DNA from 4 places in the Janthinobacterium sp. NKUCC08_JDC genome. Region 3 is predicted to be linked to each of the others. Evidence: predicted binding sites of a transcription regulator. Region 3 holds the regulator's gene; each other region holds the start of a gene.
What was found. The regulator FNR, encoded in region 3, switches genes on or off when oxygen is low (the NO sensors DNR and NnrR bind a similar motif). The targets are predictions, from matches to a motif close to TTGATNNNNATCAA.
Positions count from the first base shown of each region.

Region 1 (3,842 bases), on a different contig from region 3:
CGGCAAGCGCACGCTAGCCAGGCAAGCGGCGCACGGTGCGCCAGCAGCCGACCAGGAGGGCCGTATCATGTCACGCATCATCGCAGGTCATTTTCAGTTGCAGGAGCAGATCGACGCCGCGCGCGCGGCCCTGAACCAGGCGGGCTTTCCCGACAGCCGCATCAGTTCCTTCTTTGTCAACCAGCCGGGCCAGCATGATTTGCACGCGCTTGGCGGCGACCGCGACATGTCGCCTGGGGCCAAGGAAACGCCGGAAGGCGTAGTGGAAGGCGCGGCCGTCGGGGCCGCCGTCGGTGCGGGCATCGGCGCGGCCACCACCCTGGCGACGGGGCCGCTGGGCCCGGTGGTGGGGGCGCTCGTGGGCGCCCATGTGGGTTCGCTCTACAGTTTCAATAAAATGAAAGACGCGGGCGAACCCGAAGCAAATGGCGAGGGTAATGGCGAAAACCGCCGCCAGCCCCGCCATCCGGGCATGCTGATCGCCGTCGCGCTCGGTGGCCCCGACGAGCGCGAACGGGCGCTCGAGACCTTGCACCGTCTCGGCGCCGAGCACATTGAGGAAGCGGAAGGCACGATCGCCAATGGCGACTGGCTGGATTTCGATCCGCTCAGCATACCCGTACTGGTGGCGTGAATCGGCGCGCCAGCCGCGGAATATGCATAAATTCCGCGCTGCATGAAATTTAGGTATGATCCTTGTTAGTATTCGTAATTATTGGTAAACAATGCCGACAGGGATAGTTTCCGCGCGCCCGAAGTGACACTGGACCAAGGTGACTGCCTGTAGTACTTGCCTCGCATGCTAACGGGTATGAATAGGAGGTCGCGTCATGACACAGGCATGGTTCATTCTGACACGGGCCGATGGGCGCGACATCTGCGCGCCCTCGCCGGCACAGCTGGCCGATGCGCTGGCCGAGGTCTACCGCGGCGGCGCCGTGGCGCAGGATGGCAGCCCGGCCGCCGTCCTGTTGCGTTTTGGTTACGACGATGGCTTGATGTATCAGGTCGAGGTCGCTAGCGGAGGCGAAGTCACTTTCGAGGAATGGTCGGACCGCGATTGCGAAATCGCCCTGGCCAGTCCGCGCCACATGTCGGCCCTGCCGCAGGACGACGCGCTGCAGCTGTGGCAGTGGCTGGCGCAGCGCCAGGTGGCGAAGATCCGCAGCCAGCCCTGGCAGGGCGGCTAGCCCGCCGCTTTCAATACGCCCTAGTGCGCCATCAGCACGGGGATCGTCATGCTTTGCAGAATCGTGCGCGTGACGCCACCGAGGATGGTTTCGCGCAGGCGCGAATGGCCATACGCCCCCATCACCAGCAAGTCGGCCGACAGGTCGGCCGCCTGCGACAGCAGCGCTTCGCCGATATCGCCGCGCCGCACGCCACCGCCATCGAGCAAATGCAGCCGCGCTTCCACGCCGTGGCGCGCCAGGTATTGCGTCAGTTCCGCACCCGGCTGTTCGCCGTGCTCGGCGGCATGCACCTGGGCGTCGAAGATGGCCACGTGGACTTGGCCGGCGCGCTGCAGCAGGGGCAGGGCGGCGCTCACGGCGCGGCTCGCTTCCTTGCTGGCGTTCCAGGATATGAGTACATTGCGCGCGGCCGCCGGCGGCGCCAGCAGGGGCAGCGGCGGCGCATACGGCACGATCAGCACGGGACGTCCCGAATGCAGCAGCACGTAGGCGGGAAAGTCGCGCATCACGGACGGCGACTTATCCTTGGCATTGTATTGGCTGATGACGACCAGGTCCGCGTAGCGGGCCAGCAGGCTGATGCCGCCCGCCGCCTCGTCGTCGAGCACGCGCTGTTCGAACGAGGCGACGCCGGCCGCGCGCACTTGCGCCTCGAAACCGTCGAGGGCGCGCGTGGCCCGGTCGCGCAGGAAGTTCAGGTGCAAGCTCAGGTTCGGGTCGGCATCGAGGTCGGGCTGGTTCTGGTACAGCAGGCGCGACACGCCCGTCAGCGCCACACCCGTCAGGTGGCCGCCGCAAGCCTGGGCGATGCTGGCCGCCGCTTCGATGCGGGCGGCGCGCCCGGCGCTGTCGTCGATGTGGAGCAATACGGTCTTGTACGTCATGGCTTGTCCTCTCGCTTTGCAGTAGCGGCCATTCTGGCACAGTCCGGGGTGCCGGCCGCGCACGACTGCATCAGGCTGAGCACTTGATCTGGCGCAAGGCTGGCAATAAAAACTGCTCCTACACTTGGTGCCACGCAGAACAACCATAACAAGCGGGGAGAGACAGTCATGAAGGAACAAAAGGTAGCGCTGGTCACGGGCGGCATGGGCGGCCTGGGCACGGCCTTGTGCCGCCGCCTGCATGGGGCGGGCTTTGCCGTTGTGGCCGCGCATACGCCGGGCAATGCGCGGGTGGCAAGCTGGCTCGACGAGCAGCAGGCGCAGCAGTATTACTTTCATCCGCTGTCCATCGACGTGAGCGATTTCGATGCCTGCAGCGTAGCCGTGTCCAGCGTGCTGGCGCAGTTCGGCCGCATCGACGTGCTCGTCAACAACGCCGGCATCACGCGCGACCAGAGCATGCGCAAGATGGAGTTGCCGCACTGGTCCGAGGTCATGCGCACCAATCTCGACAGCCTGTTCAACATGAGCAAGCAGGTGCTCGAACCGATGCTGGCCAACCGCTGGGGCCGCATCATCAATATCTCGTCCGTCAATGGCCAGAAGGGCGCGTTTGGCCAGTGCAACTATGCGGCCGCCAAGGCGGGCGTGCATGGCTTCAGCAAGGCGCTGGCGCTGGAAGTGGCGCGCCACGGCATCACCGTCAACACGGTCTCGCCCGGCTACCTGCGCACGCAGATGGTGACGGCCGTGCCCGCCGATATCATGGAAACGAAGATCCTGCCGCAAATTCCCCTGGGCCGCCTGGGCGAGCCGGACGAAGTGGCGGCCCTGGTCGCTTACCTGGCGTCGGACGAGGCCGCGTTTGTCACGGGCGCGAACATCGCCATCAATGGCGGACAGCACATGAGTTAAGCAAGCGTACAGCTTGCACAGAGGCAATGGCAGTAGAGGAGACCCGTCCACCCAGCTGGCGCACAGACGCTGGCGGCGGACGGCAGGCAATGGCAGTCACGCTGGAAAACAAGGGTAGGGCAGCGATGCCTTGCCCTTTGTTGTTGCGCAGTCATGCAGCCGTTATGGTACCGGGCGCCGGGCTTTTTCCAGCCGCGTCTGGCAATCGATGCACAGCCGTGCTTCGGGGCGGGCGTTCAGGCGCGACAGGCCGATGGCTTCGCCGCAGTTGTCGCACAGGCCGTAGCTGCCATCGGCAAACTTGGCCAGCGCGTGCTTGATGATGGCCAGCTGCGCCAGGTTGTGTTCGGCCGCTTCGCTGACGAGGGCGTTCAAGGTGCGCACGCTGGCGTTGTCTGCCGGCGAGGCTTCGATTTCATTGAGCAAGGAGGCGCGCGCGTCCGCTTCGGCCGCTTCGTTCTCGATCTGTTCCAGCAACGCCAGCTTGCGTTGCTCCAGCACGCCCTGCAGGCGCTGCAACTGGTCTTGCGGCAATCCATTCATGGCCATCACCCGGTAGAGGTTACTTCCATCATGGTAGTCCAAGATTGGCGGCTCTGCTTGCGCTACCACCCGCGCCGCGTTTGATGCGGCGCAGGCTGGCAGCGGCCGTTCTATGCTGGCTCTTTCAGGCAGTTGACCATCCAGGCGACGCCGAACTGGTCTTTCAGCATGCCGAAGCGCTTGGCCCAGAACGTTTCTTCCATGGGCATCTGGATGGTGCCGTCACGCGCCAGCGCGTCGAAGGCCCGTTCCGCCTCTTCCGGCGTATCGACGGTCAGGCAGATCGAGCTGCCGTGCATGCCCTTGG
Region 1 is NZ_JAHKQW010000011.1:92,321-96,162, reverse strand. It holds gene KO538_RS21830 (glycine zipper domain-containing protein) at 68-634, shown strand; gene KO538_RS21825 (hypothetical protein) at 831-1,190, shown strand; gene KO538_RS21820 (universal stress protein) at 1,211-2,077, opposite strand; gene phbB (acetoacetyl-CoA reductase) at 2,246-2,992, shown strand; gene KO538_RS21810 (TraR/DksA family transcriptional regulator) at 3,155-3,535, opposite strand; gene KO538_RS21805 (VOC family protein) at 3,646-3,842, opposite strand, start outside.
Region 1: KO538_RS21820 (universal stress protein) is a predicted target of FNR. The motif match lies at 2,161-2,174, and genes of this name have one in related genera.

Region 2 (3,842 bases), on a different contig from region 3:
ACGCGCCGCTTCGCGCGCCTGCTGCACGCAACATCGGGCAGGCCGCTGGCGGGCCTGGAATTCGGCATGCTGGCCCTGGGCGACCGCCATTACAGCGCCTTCTGCGGTTTTGGCCATGCGCTGGCGCAGCAATTGCAAGCGCTGGGCGCCCATCCATTATTCCCGCTGATCGAAGTGGACAAGCACGACCCCGCTGCCCTGGCCGACTGGTCCAAAGCACTGGCCCGCTGCAGCGGCAGCGCCATCGACGCCATCGGCGTACAGGAAGAAGCGTCGTATGCCGAGTGGCGCCTGACGCGGCGCGTGCTGCTCAACCCGGGGAGCCTGGGCGGCGAATTGCATGAAATCACCTTGACGGGCCCGGCCGGCGCCACCTGGGAAGCGGGCGCGCTGGCGGAAATCATCGCCCGCAACGCGGATGGCAGCGAGGGCGACGCGCATCACGGCCAGCACGCGCCCCGCAGCTATTCGCTCGCTTCGCTGCCATCCGATGCCGAACTGCAGTTGCTGGTGCGCCAGGAACGCCATGCGGGCGAGGACAACCAGGGATTTGGCGTCTGTTCCGGCTGGCTCACGCGCTTCGCCCCTCTGGGCGGCCCCATCCGCTTGCGCCTGCAAGCCAATCCCGCCTTCGCGCCCGCCCTGGCCGACGTGCCCTGCATTTATATCGGCAACGGTTCCGGCCTGGCCGGCCTGCGTGCCCACTTGCGCGCGCGCCACCGGGCGGGGCTAGCCCACAACTGGCTGCTGTTCGGCGAGCGCCAGCAAGCTTTTGACAGCGTCTGCGGCGAAGAGTTGCAAGGCTGGCTCGACGCTGGCCACCTGGCGCGCCTGGACAGGGTCTTTTCGCGCGATGGCGAAACCCGGGAATACGTGCAAGACCGCCTGCGCGCCAACGCTGAAGAGTTGCGCGAGTGGCTGGCGCAAGGCGCCATCGTCTACGTATGCGGCAGCCTGCAAGGCATGGCGGCAGGAATCGATGCTGTACTGCAAGAAGTGCTGGGCCAGGAGGGCCTCGACGCCCTGCTGGCGGCCGGACGCTACCGCCGCGACGTGTATTGACTTAGATCAGGCTGCCGCCCGCGCCGCCCGGCTATGTGGGCAGGCGCACGGTCAGCACCAGCCATCGCACTAGAGTGGAGTCATTCCCACCCACTGCCTGAGAGGCTAGCCATGAAAAATCCCTGGATGAGCATGTACCTGAGCGCCGCCAACCGCATCGCCAACACGGCGCGCGGCCACGCCACGGCCGCCGTCAAGCGCGAGGCGGCGAAAAATACGCGGCAGTTGACGCAAGTGTGGTTCGATTCCTTCCTGCCGCCCGCAAGCAAGCCACGGCGCAGCCGCAAGGCCAAATAGGCCCTTGGGAGCAGGCGAACTGGTGCAGTGCATCACAGCAATAAGTTGAAGTTACGACCAGGTGAACTAAACTGCAAGCATGGTAGTACATATGGAAGTGACCGGCAGGCACCGCATCCCCGCGCCGCCGCCGGGACACCGGGAGACGACCATGTTGACGCTCAAAGTGCTGGCCTGCCTTGCCCTGTCGGCCCTGATGCTTGCGCCCCTCGTGTTGAGGGATACGATGCAGCTATCAGCCGGACAGCAGTTGCAGGTGCCCAATGTCGATGCGCATGCCATGTGGAGCCATTGGCCCAAGCAATAATACGCGCTCGGTAACACGTCGCATTGAGGAAAACCGCTTTATTGCGGATGGGGATTTGTTCCCCGTTTTCCTTCATTTCTCAGTGCCCCCCCCTCCCCTCTTCAGCATATTTTTGATCCAGGTCATGGATTTGAAGCGTGGCTGCGCCCACACTGGAACAGTCCGCTTCGCACCGCGACGGACTTAACCGGGAGCATCGGCATGGGTAAATCGCATTGGAAGGATGAGATGGCGCTGGGTGTTCCCGTCATCGACGAGGCGCATGAGGCGCTGTTTCAGGAGCTGGCGCGGCTGCAGCAATTGGGCGACCAGCATTTCAGCGTGGCGTTTCGCGAGCTGATTGCGGCCGTCGAACGCGATTTCCGCGAGGAAGAGGATTTGATGGAAGAAATCGCCTTTCCCTCGCTGGCCAACCACCGCGAACAGCATGCGCGCGTGCTCAGCGGCTTGCACCATGCCTGGGCCGCCGTCGATGAAGGCGACCTGGAACAGGGACGCCATGCGCTGTCGCTGTTGCCGCAATGGTTGATCTTCCACCAGGCCACCATGGACCTGGCCCTGGCGGCGGCGCTGGAACTGGTGCAGCGCCAGCCCAATTAGACGCTACAGCAGCAGCACCGTCGCCTGCTCGGGCATGACCACGCGGTAGTGTCCCGGGTATTTGTCTTCGCCGTCGAAAATCTTGCAAAACACGGGCTGGTTGATGTCGTTGACGGCCGCCTCGTTCATGGGCAAGGTGGCGATCAGCTGTTCTCCATCCATCAACTGCAAGGCGCTGCCCCGCTCGGCCGCGCAAAAGGCCAGCGATTGCACGTCGCTGGCGAACGGCCGCTTGTACCACGGGGTGATGGCCCGCACGGCGCGCCGGGCGTCGTGCAAGACTTGCCCCACGCGCGTGACGTTCCACGCATCGCGCGCCACGGCGGGCTGCAGGACGATATTCGCCGTCAGCTCACCCCTGCCCTTGTTCACCAGGAAAGTGCCATCTTGCGCGGCGATATCGTCGTTGAGCGGCACGACAAACACGCCGCCGTCAGACACCTTGATCGGCATGGGCGCGCCATTGCCTTGCAAGGCTACGCGCACGTCGTCGATGGTGGCGCTCAGCTTGGCAGGAATCAGGCGCAGGGCCATGACCACGCTGCCGCTCGACACTTGCCACACTTTCCTGGCCGTCAGATAACTTTCGCGGTAAGCCGTGAAGCGCACGCGTGGCGCCTTGGCGTCGCTGCTGGCCGTGATCGTCACCGTTTGCGGTGGCAGCGCCTCTTCCACTGGCGCGGCGGGCGTGACCGGCGCAAGAGGTGCTGGCATGGTATCGGTGGCGGGCGGCACGCTGGCGCTCTGCAGCGGCGCGGGAACAGCCAGCGGCGTCGCGTGTTCCTGGGCCTGGCCCAGCGACACGACACACAACCATCCAGCACAAGCGATCCATGTACGCATGCATTTCTTTCAATGAGGAAAATATTTTGTCAGCGCCTGCATTATCGCAGAAGGCCAGACCTTACGCCGCCATGGGCTTCTGCACAGTTTTGGTGCGCACGCTTGATTATTTGGCAAATACCACCTATATTGATAATGATTCCCATTCACGAAATTGAAGGGAATCGCGCGCCCTTCCTTTCCACTGCCCGTCCGCGCCGGGCCTTGCGGTGGAACTGCTATCCAAGCCAGACCACGGGCCAGCGTCACGCCATCCCCCCAGCTACTGCGCACCTCGCCAGACGAGATAGGAACACTCACGACTAAAAATATTCCAGGAAAATGATGCAATCAACGACAGTCTCCTCTTCTTCGCGCCAGCCCGCCTTGCGCCCCCATCTGTTACACATCAGCTTGCTGAGCCTTGCCGCCGGCGTGGTTTTGCCCGCACAGGCCGCCGACGCGGCCGCGGCCGCGGCCGACGTCACCATGCCGGCCGTCACCGTACTGGGCCAGTCGACGGCGACGACGGAAGGCACGCAGTCGTACACGGCAGGCGAAGCACGTAGCGCCACGCGCATGGAGCTGACCTTGCGCGAGACGCCGCAATCGGTCAGCGTCATCACACGCCAGTTGCTCGACGACCTGGGCGCCGTGCGGCTGGACCAGGCGCTGGCGCAGACGACGGGCATCCAGGTGGGCCAGAACGACACGGAGCGCACGCGGTTTTATGCGCGCGGCTTCGGCATCAACA
Region 2 is NZ_JAHKQW010000003.1:246,562-250,403, reverse strand. It holds gene KO538_RS11050 (sulfite reductase flavoprotein subunit alpha) at 1-1,062, shown strand, start outside; gene KO538_RS11045 (hypothetical protein) at 1,174-1,359, shown strand; gene KO538_RS11040 (hypothetical protein) at 1,511-1,666, shown strand; gene KO538_RS11035 (bacteriohemerythrin) at 1,868-2,266, shown strand; gene KO538_RS11030 (hypothetical protein) at 2,270-3,109, opposite strand; gene KO538_RS11025 (TonB-dependent siderophore receptor) at 3,434-3,842, shown strand, end outside.
Region 2: KO538_RS11035 (bacteriohemerythrin) is a predicted target of FNR. The motif match lies at 1,779-1,792, and genes of this name have one in related genera.

Region 3 (3,842 bases):
TCTTCGCGCGGTTGGCGGCCTCGGCCCGGTCGCGTTCCTGCTCCAGTTCGGCCGCGCGCGATTCGAGTTCCTGCTGCAGACGGTCGCGCTCGCTCATCAGGCCGTTGAACGCCTCCGTCAGTTCGCCGATCTCGTCGCGCTGCTGCACCGGCACGGGGGTGAAACGGCTGCCGCTGGTGCGCAGGGCCAGCAGGGTGTTGCGCAGGCGCACCAGCGGCGACAGCAGGCGCACGGTGACCCAGCCCAGAACAAATGCGGCCAGCAGCGAAGCGAGGATGCTCCACAGCACCAGCCGGTACAGGACGCCATCGAACGGTTCGAAGGCGTCCGCGACGGGCAGCGAGGTAGCCAGCAGCCAGTTCACCGATTTCAAACGCTTGAAGCTGTTGACGGCCGTGATGCCGCGGCTGTTGGTGCTGACCATGCTGCCTTCGCCATCTTCCTTCAGCAGCTGGGTGGTCGTCAGGTTGGCGCTCGGCTGGCGCGGCTGCAGCAAGCGGCTGGTATCGGGATGCAGCACGTAGCGCGGCACGGCGCCGCGCGTGAGGATGAAGTAATAGCCGCTCTTGCCGATCTTTTCCGAGCGCAGGCGTCCCAGCAGGTTGTCCTTGTACAGGCGCAGCACGCCGATCACCACGCCGGCCACCTGGCCATCGGCGGCCAGCACGGGCGCGACCATCTGCACGATGGGCATGCCGCTCGACTTGCCGAGCATCGGCTCGGTGATCATGGGCTGGCGCGTGCGCAGCACGGTCTGGAAATACTCGCGCTCGGCAACGTTGATGCCCGTGCGCCCCGCCACTTCCGGCATGTCGGCCACGACGGCGCCCTGCGCATTAAGCACCAGCACGTCGTCGAACAGCACCAGCATCGAGCGGCGCGAATAGTATTCGCGCAATTGGGCCGGCTGGGCCATCAATTCCGGCGGCTGCTGCCTGGCCGTCAGGGTGACGATCTGCAGCAGCATGCCCAGCTTGTCGTCGAGCTCGGCAGCGGTGCGGCTGATCAGGGATGACTGCTGGCTCAGCAGTACTCGGGTGAAGTCGTCGCGCATGTGCTGCACCTGTATCATGGTGACCAGCGCGATCATGGCGATCGAGGTCAGACTGGTGGCCAGCGCGACTTTTGCTTTGATGCCGAGAGGCTTCATGATTTCCTTTTCAGTACCGGGCGGCACAGGCGGCAGATAATGCTGTTAGGAATTTTCCTATCAATACATCAAGTTGGCAAGCGGCGCCGCGCAAATGGCCCTCCCCGCATGGGCTTTTGACGATGTTGCCATATAATTAAAGTCGGAACGTCGTTTATTCGCCGAAATTGCGGTGAAATTGGCACACGGCAACCCTGTATGCAGTAAACTTGTTGTTGCATTTTCTAAAAGGTACCGACATGACTGAAGCGCTCCTCACTCCAACCTTGCCCACAGTGACCGTGGAAGCGTTGCGTGCGCGATGCTCGACCTGCAGCATGCATCAATTGTGCCTGCCGATGGGCCTCGATATGGGCGACATGGACAGGCTGGACCAGATCATCGGCCGCCGCCGCAAGATCGTGCGCGGCGCCTCGCTGTTCCGCATCGGCGACTCGTTCCAGAACCTGTACGCGATCCGGCTGGGGCACTTCAAGACGTACCAGATCAATCCGGGCGGCGAGGAGCAGGTGACGGGTTTCCAGATGGCCGGCGAACTGCTGGGCATGGACGCCATCAGCGCCGACCGCCACCACTGTAATGCGGTGGCGCTGGAAGACAGCGAAGTGTGTGAAATCCCGTTTTCCAGCCTGGAACAATTGCTGGGCAATATGCCGACCCTGCTGCGGCATTTCCACCGCATGATGAGCCAGGAAATCACGCGCGAGCAAAGCGTGATGCTGTTGCTGGGCAATATGCAGGCGACGCAGCGTTTTGCCGCCTTCATCGTCAACCTGGCGTCGCGCTATGAGGCGCGCGGCTATTCGAGCAGCAAATTCCAGCTGCGCATGTCGCGCGAGGAAATCGGCAACTACCTGGGCCTGACCATCGAGAGCGTCAGCCGCCTGCTGTCCAAATTCAAGAAGGAAGGCTGGCTGCGCGTGTCGAACCGCGAGATCGAGATCCTGCAACCAGCCAAGCTGAAAGCCATTACGGCAGGCACGGACGTCTGCAAGTAAGGCTTATAACTCTTCGTCCGCATGCAGCGCGATGCTGCGCTGCACGGGCCAGGTCCAGATGCCGGACAGGCGCCACTCGCGCTTGTCGTTTTCCACCAGCACCTGCCAGCGGCTGCGCTCGAGCATCGGCAGCGCGACCGAGAAATTGCCGGCCGCATCGGGCTGCACCAGCAGCTTGATATCTTTTTCCGGCAGGGTCGCATGCGCCAGGTGCAGCTGCAGCGGTCCCTGGTAGGCCTTGCCGAAGCTGTGCACGGAACCGCTCAGGCGCGCTTGCGCCACGTCGTACGCCAGGCTCGTCTCCATCGCCAGGTCGCTGGCGATCGTGTCGCGCTTCAAATCCTGGTTGATCGCCTTGCCCTGCTTGTAATAATCGCCCACCACCAGCGCGTCGGGCTGCGTAAACGCGATATAGCCCATGAAGCTGCCGACGACCACGGACAGGCCGGGGCCGATCATCAGCAGCCATGGCCAGCGATGCTTGTACCACGGTGCAACGGGAGGCTGCAGTTTCAGACTGTCGGACATGGTATTTCTCCTGTGTAAACGGCCAGCCCCCATGCGGGGACCGGCCTTCCTGCATTAACGCGGCACGATGAAGACCGCGCTTTCACGCACATGCAGCGACGGGTTGTCCAGCGATTGCAATTCGATCGCAATCTTGTTCGACCCCTTCTCGCCCACGCCGTGCGGCACGCGCAGGCGGATCGGCCAGCCCAGCGTTTCCGTCGGCTGCAAGGTCACTTCTTCGCGCGTCAGCAAGGTCAGGCCCGGCAAGCCGGAAGCGCTGATCTTGAAATGCTGGCTTTGCTCGGACGTGTTCATGATCTGCAGGCGGTAGACGTTTTCGATCATGCCGTCTTCCACTTCGCGTCCCATCGAACCGCGGTCGCGGATCACGTCCATTTTCAGGGGCGTGCGCAGGGCCAGCGAGGTACATACGGCGATGATGATCAGGGCCAGGATGGAAGTGTAGATCAAGACGCGGGGGCGCATGGCGCGCTGGCGTATCTGCTTCGAATTGAAGTTGTTTTCCATCGCATGGTCGGTGCTGTAGCGTATCAGGCCACGCGGCCGCTCGACCTTGTCCATCACGCTGTTGCAGGCATCGACGCAGGCGGCGCAGCCGATGCATTCATACTGCAGGCCGTTGCGGATATCGATGCCGGTCGGACACACCTGCACGCACAGGGTGCAGTCGATGCAATCGCCCAGCTTGTCGTTGTTGCCGGCCTTCTTGCTCATGGCGCCGCGTGGTTCGCCGCGCTTGGCATCGTAGGTAATGATCAGGGTGTCCTGGTCGAACATGGCGCTCTGGAAGCGCGCATAGGGACACATGTATTTGCACACCTGCTCGCGCAGCCAGCCCGCGTTGCCGTAGGTTGCCAGGCTGTAGAACAAGACCCAGAACCATTCCCAGGGACCGAAATTCAGGGTGGTCACCTCGCGCGCCAGTTCCTTGATCGGCGTGAAGTAGCCGACAAAGGTAAAGCCCGTCCACAGGGCGATGGCGCCCCACACCAGGTGCTTGGCCGTCTTCTTGAATGCCTTGCGCACGGACGGGCCTTGCTTGTCGAGGGCCATGCGCGCGCTGCGCGTGCCCTCGATGCGGCGTTCGACCCACAGGAAGATTTCCGTGTATACCGTTTGCGGGCAAGAGAACCCGCACCACACCCGCCCGGCAATGGCCGTGA
Region 3 is NZ_JAHKQW010000004.1:377,971-381,812, forward strand. It holds gene KO538_RS14050 (response regulator) at 1-1,150, opposite strand, end outside; gene fnr (fumarate/nitrate reduction transcriptional regulator Fnr) at 1,390-2,148, shown strand; gene KO538_RS14060 (FixH family protein) at 2,152-2,676, opposite strand; gene ccoG (cytochrome c oxidase accessory protein CcoG) at 2,731-3,842, opposite strand, start outside.

Region 4 (3,842 bases), on a different contig from region 3:
TGCTCCATGCGCATCACGTTGATGGGCGCGCCGGCCCGTGGGCCCTGGCCGCGCACGATCATGGGGAACAGCACGTCTTCTTCCTTGCGCATATGGCTTTCCAGTTCCTGCGCCATGGCCGACAGGTGTTCCGCCAGCCCGTGCGGACAGTCGGCGCGGTCGCCATGCACCTGCTCGACCTTGCGCGCCAGGCGTATCAGCTCGGGCAGCTGCTCGCGGTGCACGGCGTGGTAGCGCGACAGGATGTGTTCCACCAGCTCGGTGGCCGAGGCTTCCTGCCAGTCACGCTCGCCGCTGGCGTCAGTCCGTTCTGCCAGCACTTGCAGTTCCTTGACGATGGGCGCCGTGTCCACGCCGGCCGCTTCGGCCGCCGCGCGCAGGGTCTTGTTGCCGCCGCAGCAGAAATCCAGGCGGTGCGCATCGAACAGGCGCGTGGCGCCGGGGATGCGGCGGGCCAGCTGGCCCAGGGATTGGTCGATCATTTCCATAATGGTTCCTTGAGGATGAATGGGGTTTATTGACGGGCGCCGGCGTGGTAGACGCCGGGCACGGGTTCGCCAGTCACTTCCAGCACGCCCACGGCGCCCTTGCCGGCGCGCGACAGCGCATGGTCGACCAGCAGATAGCTGCCAGGATGCTGTACCTTGAGTTCGACGATGGTCGCGCCGCCCGGTGCCACAAGCGTCGTTTGCACGTCGTGTTTCGGGCTGCTGATCGAGCCTTCGCTGTACACCTTGTCGAAGATCTCGCCGATGATGTGGAACGATGAAATCTTGTTCGGGCCGCCGACGCCGAAATAGATGCGCACCGTCTCGCCGACTTTCGCCTGCAGTTTGTGCGTCTTGCTCAGGGCGCCCACTTCGCCGTTGAAGACGTAGTAGTCGGGCAGCTCATTGGCCATTTTTTCCAGGTTCGCTTCCTGGTGCACGGGTGCGCCATGCGGACGGCCCGTGTACATCTCGCCCTGCATCACGTAATACTCGCGGTCGACTTTTGACAGGCCGCCTTCCGGTTCGACCAGGATCATGCCGTACATGCCGGCCGCGATATGCTGCGGCACCAGCGGCGTGGCGCAGTGGTACACATACAGGCCCGGATTGAGCGCCTTGAAAGTGACGGTTTTTTCCTGCCCTGGCGCCACCTGCGTGTGCTGTCCGCCGCCATGGCCGCCCGTCACGGCGTGCAGGTCGATCGAGTGGATCATCTTGCTGTCCTTGGCGTTGAACAGGGTCAGCTCCACCGTGTCGCCCACCTTCGCGCGCAGCATGGGGCCGGGCACTTGCCGGTTGAAGGTCCAGTAGGTAAAACTGGTGCCGTCATCGAGCTTGCCCGGCAATTCCACCGTCTCCATCCGGTATTTCAGGGTTTGCGGCGCGCGCGCGCCGATGGCGGTCGGCACGGAGGCCGGATTGGCCGCCACGCTGACGGCCGAGGGATCGGGACCGCGCATCGGCGATGGCGCGGGCGTGTACAGGGCCAGCGCGGCGGCCTGGCTCGATTCGCTGGCAGCGCTGCCGGCGCCAGCGGCCTTCGGTGCCGCCGTCTCGGCCAGCGAAGTGCCGCTCACTTCCAGCTTGCCTTCCATGCCGATCTGGCGGTGGCCGGGGATCGAGCAGTAATAGGTGAACGTGCCGGCGCGCGTGACCTTGAAGCGCACGGTGGTGCTGCCGCTGTTGGCGCTGAACTTGGCCGATGCGACGTTCAGTTCCGGGATCAGCAGATCGTGCTCGGCGCCTTCGCCGCTTTTCAGCACCAGTTCCACCGTGTCGCCCACCTTGGCCGACAGCACGGGGTTGACCTGGCCCTTGGCGTCGATGAACACCATCTTGCCGTCGACGATATTGGTTTGCAGTTCATAGCGCTTGACCGCGGCGGCGGCCGGTTTGGCGGCGGTGGCGGCGGCGCTGGCAGGGAGGCTCACCTGGGCTTGCACGGACAGGGGCATGGCCAGTACGCAGACGGCGGCGGCAATGGCGCGGAGGGAGGGAGTCGTTTTCATCAAGCTTTCCTTGGTCTTGTATGCCGGTTCGGCACTCTTACCTAGGCAATCCGTGTGCCAGGAAAAACTTGTTTTAAATCAACGATTTGAAAAATGCAGGGTCGATATGACCCTGTTCAAGCATGGTCCGTTGTACCCTGCATGGTACTTATGACCACCACTGCCACCCACCTGCTGTTACTCACCGACCTGGTCGCCGACCTGCCCGTGGCCGTGCGCCTGCAGCGCCTCGTCGGCAGCCTGCGCGCCCACTTCGGCTGCGAGGCCGTGGCCTTGCTGAAAATCGATGGCGAGCATCTGCGCCCCGTGGCGATGGCCGGCCTGGCCAACGACGCGCTGGGACGCCGCTTCGCCGTCGCCGGCCATCCGCGCCTGGCCGCCATCCTGCAGCGGCGCGGCGTGCTGTGCTTCCATCACGACAGCTCGCTGCCCGATCCCTACGATGGCCTGATCGCCGAGCGGGCCGGCGAGCCGCTGCCCGTGCATGACTGCATGGGCATGGCGCTGGACCTGGAAGGCGAACGCTGGGGCGTGATCACGCTCGACGCGCTGCAGGTGGGCACCTTCGATACGCAGGCACAGCGCGACCTGGGCGAACTGGCCTGCGCCATCGAAGCGGCCGTGCGCGTGACGCGCCTGGAGACGGAAATCCGCGCCTTGCGCCTGTCGGGCGGCGCCATGCTGGCCGATGCCCAAGCGCCGCGCGAGGAACACGATTTCGTGGGCCAGAGCAGCGCCATCACGCACTTGCTGCACGAATTGCAGGTGGTCGCCGATTCCGAACTGCCCGTGCTGCTGCTGGGAGAGACGGGCGTCGGCAAGGAATTGTGCGCGCACCGCCTGCACCGGCTGTCGCGCCGCGCGGGCAAGCCTTTGATCCACGTCAATTGCGCGGCCTTGCCCGAGTCCCTGGCCGAAAGCGAATTGTTTGGCCATGTGCGCGGTGCGTTTTCCGGCGCCGTCAGCGACCGGCCCGGGCGCTTCGAGGCGGCCGAAGGGGGCACCCTGTTTCTCGATGAAGTGGGGGAATTGCCATTGTCGATACAGGCCAAGCTGCTGCGCACCTTGCAAAATGGCGAAATCCAGCGCCTGGGCGCGGACCGGCCGCGCCGGGTCAACGTGCGCGTGATCGCCGCCACCAACCGCAGCCTGCGCGAACACGTGCGCGACGGCTCGTTCCGCGCCGACCTGTACCACCGTTTATCCGTGTATCCCGTGCCGATTCCGCCGCTGCGCGAGCGGGGCAATGACGTGCTGCTGCTGGCCGGGGGTTTCCTGGAACTGAACCGCGCGCGCCTGGGCTTGCGCAGCCTGCGCCTGTCCGCCGCGGCGGAAAACGCCTTGTGCCACTACCGCTGGCCGGGCAATGTGCGCGAACTGGAACATGTGATCAGCCGGGCCGCACTGAAAGCCGTGATACGCGGCGCTGACCGCAAGGACATCGTGACCCTGGAAACGGATATGCTCGACCTCGATGCGCTGGAAGCGCCGGCCGGCACGGACGCGCTGCCGCTGGCGCCAGCCGCATGCGGCACACCGGCGGCGCCGCTGCTATCGATGCATCAGATCGTGGAAGCGAGCCAGCGCCAGGCCATCCGGCAGGCGCTGGTCCTGCATCAGGATAACTGGGCCGCTGCGGCACGCCAGTTGGGACTGGACGCCAGCAACTTGCACAAGCTGGCGCGCCGCGTCGGCCTGAAAGCCTGAGCCGGCGTTACCGCTCAGCGATGAGTGACCAGGCTGCTCGGCAAGCTGTGCAGGTAAGCGGCCAGGTCCTTGATGTCCTGGTTGCTCAGCGGTTTCACCTGGCCCGTCATGATGGCGTTGTTGCGGCCGTTGGCCT
Region 4 is NZ_JAHKQW010000002.1:350,138-353,979, forward strand. It holds gene ytfE (iron-sulfur cluster repair protein YtfE) at 1-488, opposite strand, end outside; gene nirK (copper-containing nitrite reductase) at 515-1,999, opposite strand; gene norR (nitric oxide reductase transcriptional regulator NorR) at 2,150-3,706, shown strand; gene KO538_RS07635 (cytochrome c) at 3,721-3,842, opposite strand, start outside.
Region 4: nirK (copper-containing nitrite reductase) is a predicted target of FNR. The motif match lies at 2,068-2,081, and genes of this name have one in related genera.